Regions from separate parts of the Arthrobacter sp. R3-55 genome, predicted to be linked through region 1. Evidence: riboswitches for the same ligand, from Rfam matches in the RefSeq annotation. Region 1 holds a riboswitch; the other holds the start of a gene.
What was found. A riboswitch is a leader RNA that binds a small molecule or an ion and turns the genes downstream of it on or off. The one in region 1 is predicted to bind glycine.

Region 1 (7,873 bases):
CCGACGGCGTCGAGCATGCTGCTGAAATCCGTTGTCATGCCCCTCATTTTGCCATACTGGCAAACTTCCTTGCTGTTCTCGACCTTCCTGTCCAACCATGGAAGGAGCGGCGCATGGCCGCAGGAGACGCACGGAGGCATTTGGGTATGGATACAACGAGCAATCCCTTGGCAGCGGAATACGACGCAGTGGTGATCGGAGGTGGCGCAGCTGGGTTAAGTGCAGCCGTGACGCTGGGCAGGGCCTTGCGGTCCGTCGTCGTTATCGACGCCGGTGAGCCGCGGAACGCACCCGCAGCCGGGGTGCACGGATTCCTCTCCCGTGACGGCATCAATCCCCGGGAGTTGCTGGAACTGGGCCGGGCAGAGGCGATCCAGTACGGAGCCGCAGTGGTGGAAGGCACTGCTGTTGGGGCGCGCTCGACGGCGGCAGCCACCGAAGGGGCGGAGCCTGCCTTTGAGGTGGACCTGGCTGATGGCCGCACCATCAAAGCGCGAAGGGTGCTGGTCACCACGGGACTGATCGACATCCTGCCCGAGATCGACGGGATCAGGGAGCGGTGGGGACGCGACGTTCTCCACTGTCCCTACTGCCACGGCTGGGAAGTGCGGAACAAAGCGATCGGAATCCTGGGTTCGGTGCCCATGGCATTGCACCAGGCGTTGCTGTTCCGCCAGTGGAGCCCCAACATCACTTTGTTCCTCAATGACGTGGTGGAGCCTACGGAGGAGCAGTGGGAGCAATTGGCTGCCCGCTCCATCACCGTGGTGGACGGTAAAGTCCGGGCGCTGGAAGTCACTGACGATGCATTGAGCGGCGTTGTCCTGGATTCGGGAACGGTGATTCCGATGCAAGCGGTTGTGACGGGCCCCCGGCTGGAGGCAAGATCCGGCGTGCTGGAGTCCCTCGGGGTCCCCGTGGTGGAGCACCCGATGGGCGTCGGGACCCATGTTGAAGCCGGTCCGATGGGCGGGGCAACATCGGTGCCTGGCGTCTGGGCGGCCGGTAACGTCACCGATCTCACTGGCCAGGTGATGGCCTCCGCAGCTGCAGGGGTCATGGCAGGCGCTGCCATTAACGCTGATCTGATGATGGAGGAGACCACCCTGGCTGTCCGGGAGGCACGTCAGGCGGCGTTGTCCCACTAGTCACTGCACCGGCTCGGTGAAGGAAGCAAGGGTGAAGGCGCTGCACTCGCGGCGCCTTCACCCTTGCCGGACCGGATGAATCCCTAGGACTGGGTAGCCAGGAATTCCCGGGCGGCCGTCACCAAGGCTTCGGTCCCGCGCGACAACGTCGGCTCAATGACCGGAGCAAAATACGGTGAGTGATTCGACGGAATATCTTCGGGTAGACGGCCCGTTGTGGCGAATTCCTTGAACAGGGCAGGCTCGGCGCCGCCCAGGAACCAGAAAACCAGGGGAGCGCCGGCGGCCTTGGCCAAGGCGCCCACGTCTTCGCTTCCGGAGACAGGACCGGGGTCAATGATCTGTGTTTCGCCGAACTTTGCCTTGAACGCCGCGGACACCCTATCGGTGGCAGCCTGATCGTTGACGGTCAGCGGAAAGTGCTCTTCAAACTGAATCTCCGGGTCTTTGGGTGCCCCTGACGCTGTGGATTCTGCCGCGGCAATGCGCTCGATGGAACCGAGGATCTTATCCCTGGTGTCATTGCTGAAGGTGCGGACGCTGAGGCCCAAAGTTGCTGTTTCGGGAATGATGTTGTTCTTGGTCCCCGAGTGGATCTGCCCCACGGTCACTACCGCGGAATCACTCGCTGCCAGCTCACGGGCAACAATGCCCTGCAGCCGGACGGTGGTTGCCGCTGCCATCAGTACCGGGTCGATAGTGGTCTCAGGGCGTGAACCGTGACCACCGCGGCCATGGAGGGTGATGTTGAGGGAATCGGCGGATGCCATGGTGACGCCGGGCCGGATTCCGAACCAGCCGGCGGGGAAGGGGGCCACATGCTGGCCCAGGACGACGTCGGGTTTGGGCACAGCGTCATACAGGCCATCGGCCACCATGGTTTCTGCCCCGCCACCCCATTCCTCGGCTGGCTGGAAGAGGGCGATCAGGGTGCCTTGCCACTGATCACGTTGAGCGACCAGAGCCTCCACCGCACCCACGAGGCAAGTGACGTGTACGTCATGGCCGCAAGCGTGCATGACCGGCATGTCCTTACCCTGGTGGTCAACACCCATGGCCGTGCTTGCGTAGTCCAGGCCTGTTGTTTCCTTGACGGGCAATGCGTCCATGTCTGCCCTGAGCATCACTACGGGTCCGGGCCCGTTTTCCAGAACACCCACAACCCCGGTTTTTCCGATGCTGCGGTGAACGGCGAAGCCGAGTTCTTCCAGATGTCCCGCGGCGATACCTGCGGTCCTGGTCTCTTGGAAGGACAGCTCGGGGTGGGCATGCAGGTCCTTGTATAGCTTTTCGAGGTCAATGGTCATGAGTCTGCCCTTTTCATTCGACGCCTAGGTTTGGCCAGTGTATCCAGCCCAAAGCTGCGAAGGCTGAAAAGCCCCGGCACACTGGATGGCATGAACGATTCTGAATCAGTCACCACCCAGCAATCCACCGTTGAGGAGTGGACCAAGGCCCTGGCGGAATCCACTGGCTCACCTGGTGGGGGCGCCGGGACCGGGGTCATGCTCTCCATTGCGGCTTCCCTGACCTCCATGGTGGCCGGCTACACCGAGGTGGAAGACTCCGAGCACCAACACCTCGCCGGCATCCACGCCCGTGCCCGCGAACTCCGCCAAGTTGCCCTTCACTTAGCCGACGACGACGCTACGGCCTCCAACGCTTTCGGCGCCGCCTTCCGCCTCGATCCCGGGCCGGAGCGCGACGCCGCAATCCATCAGGCCTCCGTTGATGCCGCCAAAGCGTCAGCGGTCTTGGGGGAGCGGGCCATCCGTGCCATTGAAGACCTCGCATGGCTCGCTTCGCACGGCAACCCTGCGCTGATCGCCGACGTCGTGGTGGGTTTCGGAGCCCTCCGGGCAGCTATTGCAGGAGCCCGAACCAACGTAAGCTTCGACCTCGGTTCCCTGACCTCGGCCGGCACCACCCTCGAGGAAGTCAGGGACCGGCATCCGGAACTCTGGACCACGGTCACCCGGCTCACCGACGCCCTGGACAGGATCGATGAACTGGCCGCCGGCGTCGACAAGAAAGCGGCGCCGACCGAAGCCGTGTGAGGCCCGATATGCGTGCCAAATTCCCAGAGAATCGCGCAGAGCGGGCCCCGCAACGGCGCTGTACCTACTTCTGCGCCTTCGGCACACGGCGAAGCACGACGGCGGCGAGCACCGCAGCTCCGGCCATCAATACCAGCCCAATCGCCGCTGTGATGTGGACGCCGGACTCGAAAGCCGTCCGGGCGGCGACCGTCAGCGCCTCCGACAATGGCGACGGAAGGGCGGACGCTGCGTCAACAGCGCCGGCGAGTGTTTCCGCGGACTTTCCGGCTGCCTGCGAGGAAACGCCGTCTGGAATCACGAGGTTGTGCTGGTAGGAAGCAGTGAGGATGGATCCGAGTACAGCCGTTCCCAGGAGCGATCCCAGTTCGTAGCCGGTCTCGGAGATGGCCGAGGCGGCTCCGGACTTGTCGGCCGGCACGGAAGCCAGGATGAGATCGTTGGAGATGGTCTCCGCGGCACCCACGCCAACTGCCAGGACAGTCAGCGCCGACAACAGGAACACGGGTCCGCTGCCGTGATCGCCAACAACCACAATCAAGTAGCCCACGGCGCTGAGCGTCAAGCCCGCGGCCACCACGTATCCGGGGCGGACGCGCTTGACCAGCGGCACCACCAGCAGGCCGGCGATGACAGTTGCCAGGAGGGCAGGAATCATTGCGATGCCGGCCTCCATGGGGGATTGGCCTTCAACAAGTTGCAGGTGCTGGGCGAAGAAGTAGATGAAGCCCGTCATGGAGAACAGTGACAACACGTTCGCCACGATTGCCGTGCTGAACACCTTGTTCTTGAAAAGGGCAACGTCCAGCATGGGGTTCTGGATCCGCTGCTGGCGACGCACAAACAGAATGCCCATCACCAGGCCGAAGCCCATGAACGCGGCCGCGGATGCCCCGAAACCATGGACTGCGAATTCCTTGATGCCGTAGACGAACGGAGCCATGGTGACCACGGACAGGACGATGCTGGGCACATCCACGCGTCCGGGGTTGGCGTCCTTGGATTCGGGAATCAGGACCCGGCCGAAGGCGAGCAGCGGCAGGAGAAGGAAAGCTGCCACCAGGAAGACTGCGCCCCACCAGAAGTGCTCCACCAGCCAGCCGCCGAAGATCGGACCAAGGGCTGCGCCGCCCGAGAACCCGGCAGCCCAGACGGCGATGGCAAGCCGGCGCCGGTTGGGATCGGTGAAGATGTTCCGGATCAAGGACAGGGTTGACGGCATCAGCATTGCGCCAAAGACGCCAAGGCCGGCCCTGCCGGCGATGAGCCATTCAGCGGAGGGTGCAAAAGCTGTAGCAGCCGAAACCGCAGCGAAGCCTGTGCTGCCGACCAGCAGCAGCCGCCGTCGTCCGATCCTGTCGCCCAGGTTGCCCATCGACACCAGCAACGCGGCAAGAACCAGCGGGTATGCGTCAACGATCCACAGCAATTGGACGCCGCCCACGTCCAAAGAGCGGGCGATTTCAGGCAAGGCAAAGGTGAGCGCGGTGTTGTCGACGGCCACCAGCAGCACCGGAAACATCAGCAGTGCCAGTGCCGTCCAGTCGCGCCACGGTGCTGCTTGGCCCTTGAGGGGATCAGCGGAACGGGGTGCTTGGGTTGAGGACGGCGAGTACATGTCATTTACTGTACCGTCCAGACGGTACAGTTTCAAATGTAACCCCAGTGAAGCTTTAGGGAATGATGGACACATGCCACGAAAACCAGTTGCCCGGGACGCAGTCCTGGATGCCTTCGAAGCCCTCCTGATAGAGGTGGGGGAGCGGGCTGCCACCCTCGACGCCGTTGCCAAGCGTGCAGGGGTGTCCAAGGGCGGGCTGCTCTACCACTTCCCCAACAAGGAAGCGCTGATCACAGCGCTTTTGGAGCGTCTGGACTTGCTCGCCGATGAAGACACCGCGCTGATGAAGGCGGCGCCCGATGGTTCGGCCGCCTACTTCATCCGGTCATCGCTCTGGGCGGATACGCCCATGGACCGGGCGTTCGTCGCTGCCACCAGACTGGCCGAGGTGGCCCATGAGGAAACGCGCCGGAGGTTTGCCGCCATCCAGCAGCGTTGGCTGGACGTGCTGGCGGAGGACGTTGGTCCGGACGTCGCCAAAGCCGTCAGCTATATGGGTGACGGCCTGTATTTCAATGCCATCTTCGAAGGCGGGCAGGAGGGTGGCAATGCCGGGCGGGAGGCCGACGTCGACATCCTGCTTGGTGTCCTTGATCGGTTGCGGAAGTAGCAGGCCGTCCATTTGCGGCGGCGCCCGTGACGTAGGACAATTAACCCTTGTGGCGTGCCCTACACGGTGCCCATACATAACTGAACATGCCTTTGATCTGCGGCGGGAGAGTCCTGCAAGCAAGTGATGCAGGCGCCGTAGGAGCAAACCCTCCCCAGGAATCTCTCAGGCCCACGCACCGCCGCGGCAAGGCAACTCTGGAAAGCAGCAGGCAATCAGCCCACCTCAGGGTGAATGAGCGCTGTGCTCACCGACGGTGCAAGCGATGGTTGTTCACGCAACGCGCGGAAACTCTCAGGTCCAATACAGAGCGGGGAGGAACCCAACCGCTGTGGCGTACCCAAACGCCGCCCAAGTAATGGAGTTCCTTCGTGACGGTTAGTTCTGCCTCCACCACCTTCGTCGATCGGCATATTGGCGCCCGCCGCCAGGCCGACATTGAGACCATGCTCAAGTCCGTCGGCTACGACACCGTCGATTCGTTGGTCGACACCGCCGTCCCGAACGACATCCGCCAGGACGTTGCCCTCACCCTGCAGAACGCGCTGAGCGAAGTCGAGGTCCTCGCTGAGCTGCGCAAGCTCGCCTCCAAGAACAAGACCGCTGTCCAGATGATCGGCCAAGGCTACTACGACACCGTGACGCCGCCGGTGATCCGCCGCAATATCCTGGAATCCCCGGCGTGGTACACGGCCTACACGCCGTACCAGCCGGAAATCTCGCAGGGCCGCCTCGAAGCGCTGCTGAACTTCCAGACCATGGTCCAGGACCTGGTCGGCCTGCCGATCGCCAACGCCTCCCTGCTTGACGAAGCAACCGCCGTTGCCGAGGCCGTCCTGATGATGCGCCGCGCCAACAAGAACAAGGCTGCCCAGGACGGCAAGACCGTCCTCGACGCCGATTGCCTCCCGCAGACCATCGCGATCGTCAAGGGCCGCGCCGAAGCACTCGGCTTCGAGGTTGAGGTCGCGGATCTCTCCCTCGGCCTTCCGGAAGGTGCCATCAACGGCGTCGTTCTCCAGCAACCCGGCGTGTCCGGCCGCGTATTCGATCACTCCGCCGTCATTGCCGATGCCAAGGAACGCGGTGCGCTGGTCACCGTCGCTGCCGATCTTCTCTCGCTGACGCTGATCACCCCTCCGGGCGAGCAGGGCGCGGACATCGCCGTTGGTTCCGCGCAGCGCCTGGGTGTTCCGCTGTTCTTCGGCGGCCCGCACGCGGCCTACATGGCCGTTCAGAAGGGCCTGGAGCGTTCCATGCCCGGCCGTCTGGTGGGCGTTTCCAAGGACGACGCCGGTGTCCCCGCCTACCGCTTGGCGCTGCAGACCCGCGAGCAGCACATCCGCCGCGAGAAGGCCACATCCAACATCTGTACCGCGCAGGCCCTGCTGGCCATCGTGGCTTCCATGTACGCCGTTTACCACGGCCCGGAGGGTTTGAAGGCGATTGCCGAGACCGCCCACAGTCACGCCCGCACCCTCGCGGCGTCACTGAAGGCTGCCGGCGTCGAGGTCCTTCACGGTTCCTTCTTCGACACCATCACCGTCCGCGTCCCGGGCAAGGCTGCAGAGATCGTCGCTGCTGCCGAGGCCAAGGGCATCAACCTGCGAGGCGTTGACGCTGACACTGTTGGTATCTCTGTTGATGAGACCACCACTTCCGAGGTTGTTGCTGACGTCGCGGCGGTCTTCGGCGCTTCGGTTGCTGACGCCGCTGAAGGTCTCGCGCTTGAAGCTTCCGTGGAGCGCACCAGCGACTTCATGCAGCACCCGGTGTTCAACACGCACCGCTCCGAAACCCAGCTCCTGCGCTACATCCGCAAGCTTTCGGACCGCGACCTCGCGCTGGACCGCACCATGATCCCGCTGGGTTCCTGCACCATGAAGCTCAACGCCACCGCAGAGATGGAAGCCATCTCCTGGCCGGAATTCGCCTCCATCCACCCGTTCGCTCCGGATTCCCAGACCGAGGGCTGGCGCGAACTCATCACCGACCTCGAATCCCAGCTGACCGAGATCACCGGCTACGACCAAGTGTCCATCCAGCCGAATGCCGGTTCCCAGGGCGAGCTCGCGGGCCTGTTGGCCATCCGCGGCTATCACCTGTCCCGTGGCGACGAGCAGCGTAACGTCTGCCTCATTCCCGCTTCCGCCCACGGCACCAACGCAGCCTCGGCAGTGCTGGCCGGCATGAAGGTTGTAGTGGTGGCCACGGCCGCCGACGGCACGATCGACCACGCGGACCTTGCCGCCAAGATCGAGGCCAACCGCGAGGTGTTGTCGGCCATCATGATCACCTACCCGTCCACGCACGGTGTGTACGATGCCGACGTCCGCGAAGTCTGCGACGCCATCCACGAGGCCGGCGGCCAAGTCTACATTGACGGCGCAAACCTCAACGCCCTGGTTGGGCTCGCCCAGCCGGGCAAGTTCGGCGG
Region 2 (7,873 bases), 1.2 Mb from region 1:
TACTTTTGGCGCTTGTAGAACGGCAGCGGCACGACTTCGAACGGCTCGGCTTTGCCGCGCAGGTCAACCTCGACGATCGTGCCCGGCTCGGAATGCTCGACGTCGACATACGCCAGGGCGATCGGGTAACCGAGCGTGGGGCTCGGCTGGCCGGAGGTGACTTCGCCGATCAGCGAGCCGTCTTTGAGGACCGAGTAGTGGGCGCGGGCGGCGCGGCGTCCGGCGCCTTTGAGGCCTACCAGCTTCTGGCCCAACGTTGATCCGACGCCGGCAGCCTTGATGGCAGAGAGCGCCTCCCGGCCAATGAAGTCGCTTTCCTTGGCCAGGGAAACTACCGGGCCAAGGCCTGCGGCGTAGGCGTTGACGTGGATGGAAAGTTCGTTGCCGTACAGGGGCATTCCGGCTTCGAGGCGCAGGGAGTCGCGGGCTGCGAGGCCGGCCGGGATCAGGCCGTGGCCTTCGCCTGCTTCGAGCAGCGCTTCCCACAGGCCGGCGGCGTCAACGTTGGAGATGTAGATCTCGAACCCGTCTTCGCCGGTGTATCCGGTCCGGGCGAGCAGCAGGTGCTCAGTGCCGCCGTCGAACATTACCGGCACCTCCACCGCCGCGTAGTACTTCAGTCCGGTGACCAGCGCGTGCTGTTCTGCCGGGACAAGCGTCAGCAGGATCGCTTCCGCGGCCGGCCCCTGCACAGCGATGAGCGAAGTCTCGGCGGAAGCGTCCTCCACCACGACGTCGAATGCGCTTGCCCGCTCCGACAGGGCCGCGGCCACCACTTTCGCGTTGCCCGCGTTGGGGACCACCAAGAACCTGTCCACGCCGTCTTCGGGAGAGGGCCGGCGATAGGTGATGAGGTCATCGATGATGCCGCCGTCGGCGTTGCAGATCAGCGAGTACTTGGCCTTGCCCTCGGCCACTGCGGACAACTTGCCCACCAGCGCGTAGTCCAGGAACGCAGCTGCCTCAGGGCCGGACACCCACACTTCGCCCATGTGGGAGAGGTCGAACAGGCCCGCGGACTTGCGGACTGCGTGGTGTTCAGCCAACTCCGAGGAGTATTTGAGCGGCATCTGCCAGCCGCCGAAGTCGGTGAAGGAAGCGCCGGCCTTTTTGTGCTGCTCATAAAGAGCCGTGTAATTCTCAGACATGTGGGCAGTCCTTAGTTTTCGACGTCGGCAGTGTTGTCCTCGAACGCTTCGAGGGGCGGGCAGGAGCACACCAGGTTGCGGTCACCTGCGGCGCCGTCGATCCTGCCGACCGGCGGGAAGTACTTGTCCTGCTTGAGATGGTGGACGGGGAACGCGGCCTGCTCACGCGGGTAGTCGCGGTCCCAAGCGGAACTCACGACGGCGGCAGCCGTGTGCGGTGCGTTGCGCAGCGGCGACTTCTCAACAGTGAAATCACCGCCGGCTACCTGCTCGATCTCGGCACGGATGGTGATCATGGCTTCGATGAAGCGGTCGATCTCGGCGAGGTCCTCGGATTCCGTGGGCTCCACCATCAAAGTGCCGGCAACCGGGAACGCCAACGTAGGTGCGTGGAAGCCGAAGTCGATCAGGCGCTTTGCCACGTCCTCAGCGGTGACGCCTGTCCTGGCCGTCAGTTCGCGGAGGTCCAGGATGCATTCGTGCGCCACGAGGCCACCTTCGCCCGTGTACAAAACCGGGAAGTGCTCATCCAGCCGGGAAGCAACGTAGTTGGCTGCCAAAAGAGCCGACTTGGTTGCTTCCGTCAGCCCCTGACCACCCATGAGCTTCACGTACGCCCAGGAAATCGGCAGCACGCCGGCAGAACCGTAGCGCGAAGCGGAAATGGCCACGCCGTGCCCGTCTTCATGTGCCGCTTTATTCGCGTCCCCCGGCATGAACGGCGCCAAGTGGGCTTTCGCCGCCACAGGACCAACGCCCGGACCGCCGCCACCGTGGGGGATGCAGAAGGTTTTGTGCAGATTCAGGTGGGACACGTCCCCGCCGAACTTGCCCGGCTGGGCCAACCCAACCAGTGCATTCAGGTTGGCTCCGTCAACATACACCTGGCCGCCGGCTGCGTGGATGGCATCGCAAACTTCCCGGACGTCGGCGTCGTACACACCGTGCGTGGACGGGTAGGTGATCATGATGCAGGACAGGACGTCCTTATTGGCCTCGATCTTGGCGGTCAGGTCGGCGTGATCGATGGTGCCGTCCGCAGCCGTGGCCACCACAACAACTTTCATCCCGGCCAGCACAGCGGACGCCGCGTTGGTGCCGTGGGCTGAGGCAGGAATGAGGCAGACGTTACGCTGCTCATCGCCGCGGGACAGGTGGTAGCCACGGATGGCCAACAGGCCCGCGAGCTCTCCCTGAGACCCGGCATTGGGCTGGATGGAGACCTGATCGTAGCCGGTGATCTCCGTGAGGTCAGCTTCCAGGTCCTCGATCAGCTCGCGCCAGCCCGCTGTCTGGTGGTCCGGAGCGAACGGGTGGATCGAGGCGAACTCGGGCCAGGAAATGGCTTCCATCTCGGCGGTGGCGTTCAGCTTCATGGTGCACGAACCCAGCGGAATCATGGTGCGGTCCAGTGCGAGGTCCCGATCAGACAGCTTGCGGATATAGCGCAACAGCTGCGTCTCGGAACGGTGCGTGTTGAACACCGGGTGCTGCAGGAAATCGGAGGTGCGGACTACCCCGGAGGGCAGTTCGAACCCGGCCGCGTCCCCCACCGGGCCGGCGCCAAAGGCGACGGCAACCGCGGAGAGGACCTCCGGCGTCGTGGTTTCATCAACGGAAACGCCCACAGTGTCCGCGTCGATGAGACGCAGGTTGATGCCGCGGGCTTCGGCAGCGGCGATGACTTTGTCTGCCTTGCCGGGAACACGGACGGTGAGGGTGTCGAAGAAGGCATCGGAGACGAGTTCGCGGCCTGCCTTCTGCAGTGCGGTTGCGAGCGTGCGGGCATGGCCGTGGACGGTCTCGGCGATCGCCTTCAGGCCCTCGGGGCCGTGGTAAACCGCGTACATCGAAGCCACAATCGCCAGCAGTGCCTGCGCCGTGCAGATGTTGGAGGTGGCCTTCTCGCGGCGAATGTGTTGCTCGCGGGTCTGCAGCGCCAAGCGGTAAGCAGGGACGCCGGCGTTGTCTTTGGAAACACCAACGATGCGGCCGGGAAGGGTGCGCTCCATGCCTTCGCGGACGGCCATGTAGGCCGCATGCGGGCCACCGAAGAACAGCGGGACGCCGAAGCGCTGCGCAGTCCCGACGGCGATGTCCGCACCTTGTTCGCCCGGGGGCGTGATGAGGGTGAGCGCCAGCAAATCCGCGGCAACCGTGACCAGTGCGCCGCGTTCCTTCGCTTCAGCAATGACACTGGAGTGGTCGAACACGCGACCCGACACACCTGGCTGCTGCAGGACGATGCCGTTGATGTCGCCGTCGGGAAGGCCGTCGCTGAGGTCGGCAATTTCCACCTCGAAGCCGAGGGCCTCGGCGCGGCCCTTGACGATCGCGATGGTCTGCGGGAGGAGGTCCGCGTCCAGGACAGTCTTGCCGTCCTTGACCGTCTTGTTCTTGTTTGCGCGGCGCATCAGCAGCACTGCCTCGGCCACGGCGGTCGCTTCATCCAGCAACGACGCGTTGGCAACCGGCAGCCCCGTGAGATCCTGCACCATGGTCTGGAAGTTCAGCAGCGCCTCAAGACGGCCCTGCGAAATTTCGGGCTGGTACGGCGTGTAGGCCGTGTACCAGGCGGGAGCTTCGAGGATGTTGCGGCGGATCACCGGTGGCGTCACGGTGTCGTAGTAGCCCTGGCCGATCATCTGGACGGCGGTCTTGTTCTTGGATGCGAGCTTTCGGAGCTCGCTGAGGACCTGCACCTCAGTGAGGGCGTCCTGCAACTTCAGGGCCGTTTCCTGGCGGATGGAATCGGGGACCGCGACATCTACCAAGCCGTCGACAGAGTCGTAGCCGATGGCCTTGAGCATGGTGTCAACGTCGGCTTGACGGCGGGCGCCGATGTGCCGGTCCGCGAAGGCGGTGGGGGTTGATTGAACAGTCAAGAGGAACTCCATGATTCAGGCGCCCAGTGAGCGCCACGATGATGTGGGGTTCCTCCCCGCTCTGTATTGGACCTGAGAGATTCCGCAGACTGTGTTTCCACATGCCGTCTGCTTGCACCGTCGGTGAGCCCGGTTACCCGGACTGCTTTCCAGAGTTGCCTAACCGCGGCGGTACATGGGCCTGAGAGATTCCTGGGGAGGATTTGCTCCTACGGCGCCTGACTGGATGTACCGGCAGGACTCTCCCGCCGCAGATCAAAAGCGTTGCGTCACTTTCGTGACACGCTTCACACCATAGCCGCTTCCCGCGAAAAAGCGCAAGCAAGGTGCAGCTACTCCCGCCAACCCTCTTCCACATCCCGGCCCCTTCCCGCCAACCCTCTTCCACATCCCGGCCCCTTCCCGCCAACCCTCTTCCACATCCCGGGTACACCAGCTGGAAACCACCGAGTGGTAGTTTGATCTCTGCTGGAGGCAGACATTGCACCTATTCGGAGGACCATCCATGTTCAAGGGTTTCAAGGACTTCATACTTCGCGGCAACGTGATCGAGCTGGCTATCGCCGTAGTTATCGGCAGTGCGTTCACCGCACTCGTCGGAGCTTTCACCAACCACATCATCAATCCCGTGATCGCAGCCGCCGGCGGCATGAATGCCGAGGGCCTGGGCTTCAAAATCTGGGAGAACAACCCGGCAACGTTCGTCGATTTCGGCGCCGTACTGACCGCACTGGTGACGTTCGTGATCACCGCTGCCGTGGTGTACTTCATCTTCGTGGCGCCCATGAACAAGATCAATTCCCTGGTCAAGGACCGCCTCTCCACTGAGGAACCCGAGGAAGAGCCGCTGCCTGCGGACACCGCCCTTCTTGCCGAAATCCGCGATCTCCTCAAGGATGCCGCTGCCGCGCGCAACGCAAGCCAGGCCTCGGACCCGGACTTCGATTCCGACCGCACCCGCTAAGCGCAGCATCCGTGCTGCTTGGCCGGAGCCCGGCGTTCTCCCACGAGGACGCCGGGTTCTTGCGTTATGGCGCATCCGCAGAAACCTGCCCGCCCCCGGAACGTGACGCTCAGGCAATCGGCCCGAAACAGTGGCAGGGCAGCATGAAATCATGAAGCGCAACCCGAGCACTCCCGTCACCGCGGATCTCCTTTGTGATGCCTGCGGTCAGCTGCCCGAACCGCCCAAGGCCCGGCTCACTCTTGCGAACATTGCAGTGATGCTTCCCATTGAACTGCTGGTTCATGCTGCCGTGGTGGGAACCCAGCTGCCGTATGTGGCCAAGGTTCTGCTCCTCGCGGTCACCGCCACCGTGCTGGTCATCTGGGTGGCCGAGCCTTCGGCCTCCAAGGTTCTCCGGCGATGGTTGCACGCGCCGGCCCTCCGCCACCGACGCACTTTGAACATGGCACCTTCTTTGTGGCGCGCGCGGACCGTACTGCCTGATCAGCCGGGGTCGCTGCAAAAAGTCACCCACGCCCTGGCCAAGCTGAACAGCAACATCCTCAGCCTTCACATCCACCCCATCACTGGGACTGGCCATGCCGCCACTGACCCCGGCGGAACGGTGATGGATGAATTTGTCCTTTCTGCCCCCGGTGAAGTCACCGAGCTGGATCTTTTGAAGGCACTGCACGACGGCGGCGGGCTTGAGTCGCACGTTTGGCCCACCACCGCGTTGGCCATGGCCGACGGTCAAACCAAAGCACTGAGCCTCGCCACCCGTGTGGCCGTAAACCCGCAGGAACTTCCACTCGCCGTGGCCGAACTTCTTTCCGCCAAAGTAGACCCCATGGACCCCGAGCGGTCCGCACCCCAGGCGGCTACCGGCGTCGGGCCCTCAACTGACATCCTCAAGATCCCAACGGCCTGGCACGGTCCGTTGGTCTTTTCGCGGCCGGGCGAGCCGTTCTCGCCCGCAGAGTCCGCGCGTGCACACAGGCTGGCTGAGCTCGCGGAGATTTTGGCGCACACTCCGGCTGCTCAGTCTTCTTCGAATTTCTTGAGCAGCGTGAAGTCAGCCTAGGATTGCGCCGTTCGGCCCGGAAAAGCGTTCAGTCCAGCATCCGTATCCGGAGACCGGTTCCGCGTTCTTTCTCCACCAGGCGCCGCTCTATGGGCCCGCTTTGGGCAAGCCAGAGCACCCTGCCGTCGTAGGTCACGGACTCCACGCAGCCCTGGTCCACAACCTCGTTGTACCGCCACACCTGGACCGTTTGGCCCACGAGGATCCGCCAATTGGTCACAGCCCGGCCTTCTGCTTCGGCGAAGCGCGGCCCGGGTGTCGGCTTCTTCTTACTGTCCTGCACGTCATTACTCCTAGCCGTTACAAGCTTCCTGTAAAGACTTGTGCCGCCACGGCTCAGTACATGACGCGATTCGGGGGACTTTCGCTAGAGTCCCTTCACTGCGCCCAGGACCTTGGTCAGGGAATCCTTGGCATCTCCGAACAGCAGGGTGGTTTGCGGTTCGTAAAGGAGTTCGTTTTCAATACCGGCAAACCCGGGGCGCATGGAGCGTTTGAGGAACACCACCTGCCGGGCGTCGGCCACTTCAAGGATGGGCATTCCGTAGATGGGCGAGCCAGGGGTGGTCTTCGCGGCAGGGTTGACGACGTCGTTGGCGCCCACCACCAAGGCAACATCGGCAGTCTTGAACTCGGAGTTGATCTCGCCCATTTCCTTAAGCGACTCGTAGGGCACGTTGGCTTCAGCCAGCAGGACATTCATATGCCCCGGCATTCTTCCTGCCACCGGATGGATGGCGAAGTCGACTTCGATCCCCCGCGCTTCCAGGGCTGAGGCGAGCTCGGCTGCGGTGTGCTGCCCTTGGGCGACCGCCAGGCCGTATCCCGGCACAATAATGACCCGCTGCGCATAACCGAGCAGCACTGCCACGTCTTCTGCACTGGAGGATCGAACCGGCCGTTCGCTCACGGCTGTGGACCCGGCCGTGGAGCCGCCCTTGAAGGCACCGAACATGATGCCGGCAACGCTTCGCCCCATCGCCGCGGCCATGGCCCGGGTCAGGATGGTGCCCGACGCCCCAACCAGCGTGCCGGCCACAAGAAGGAGTACATTGCCCAGCACCAGCCCCGATGCCGCGACTGCCAAGCCGGTGAAGGCATTCAGGAGGGAGATGACAATCGGAACATCGGCACCGCCTACGGGCAGCACCAACAGGATTCCGGCAACCAGACCCAAAACCAACAGGACCAACGCCAGCACGAGCGAGCCATTCAGGATCACCACAACCCCGGCTCCCACGGCAGCCAACAGCACCACGGCCATCAGGACGGGCAGGCCGGGGAAGGTCACAGGCCTGGTGGTCATAAGCCCCTGAAGCTTGGCAAAAGTGACCCCGGAACCGGCGAATGACACGGCACCCACCAGCAGCGTGAAAACGATGGCCAGTCGAACCCAGGGCTCATCTGTGTGGGAAAGTTCCAGCAACGCCACGAGTGCCGCAGCCCCACCACCTACACCGTTGAAGAGTGCCACGAGCTGGGGCATCTGCGTCATCTGCACCCTGCGGGCCACGGGCGCTGCCACGCCGGAACCGACGGCGATGGCTCCCAGTATCCAGGGGATGTTGTCCAGCTTGACGGAGAGGAACACCGTGACCACGGCCACCAGGGCGCCGAGGGCTCCAATCAGGTTCCCGCGCCGCGCGGTACGTGGTGAATTGAGGCCCTTGAGGGCGAGGATGAAGCACGCGGCTGCGGCCAGGTAAAGGAGTGCAGTCCAAGTGGGGTTGAGCAGGGTCACGGACGGCGCTCCTTAGCCGCGGCGTCCCGCGGGGTGCCACCTCCGGAACCAGGGCTGCCAGCGCTGCCG

Region 2: linked by a shared signal. The riboswitch ahead of gcvP (aminomethyl-transferring glycine dehydrogenase) and the one ahead of gcvP (aminomethyl-transferring glycine dehydrogenase) in region 1 are both predicted to bind glycine.

The regions. Positions count from the first base shown of each region.
Region 1 covers NZ_CP096423.1:3,734,560-3,742,432, reverse strand. The annotation lists gene M1D51_RS17085 (helix-turn-helix domain-containing protein) at 1-38, opposite strand, end outside; gene M1D51_RS17080 (NAD(P)/FAD-dependent oxidoreductase) at 147-1,148, shown strand; gene M1D51_RS17075 (amidohydrolase) at 1,232-2,455, opposite strand; gene M1D51_RS17070 (cyclodeaminase/cyclohydrolase family protein) at 2,546-3,205, shown strand; gene M1D51_RS17065 (MFS transporter) at 3,270-4,823, opposite strand; gene M1D51_RS17060 (TetR/AcrR family transcriptional regulator) at 4,897-5,436, shown strand; glycine riboswitch at 5,530-5,627, shown strand; glycine riboswitch at 5,629-5,755, shown strand; gene gcvP (aminomethyl-transferring glycine dehydrogenase) at 5,808-7,873, shown strand, end outside.
Region 2 covers NZ_CP096423.1:163,390-171,262, reverse strand. The annotation lists gene gcvT (glycine cleavage system aminomethyltransferase GcvT) at 1-1,148, opposite strand, end outside; gene gcvP (aminomethyl-transferring glycine dehydrogenase) at 1,160-4,033, opposite strand; glycine riboswitch at 4,193-4,291, opposite strand; gene mscL (large conductance mechanosensitive channel protein MscL) at 4,539-4,997, shown strand; gene M1D51_RS00825 (amino acid-binding protein) at 5,149-6,063, shown strand; gene M1D51_RS00820 (hypothetical protein) at 6,092-6,346, opposite strand; gene M1D51_RS00815 (NAD(P)(+) transhydrogenase (Re/Si-specific) subunit beta) at 6,431-7,804, opposite strand; gene M1D51_RS00810 (NAD(P) transhydrogenase subunit alpha) at 7,801-7,873, opposite strand, start outside.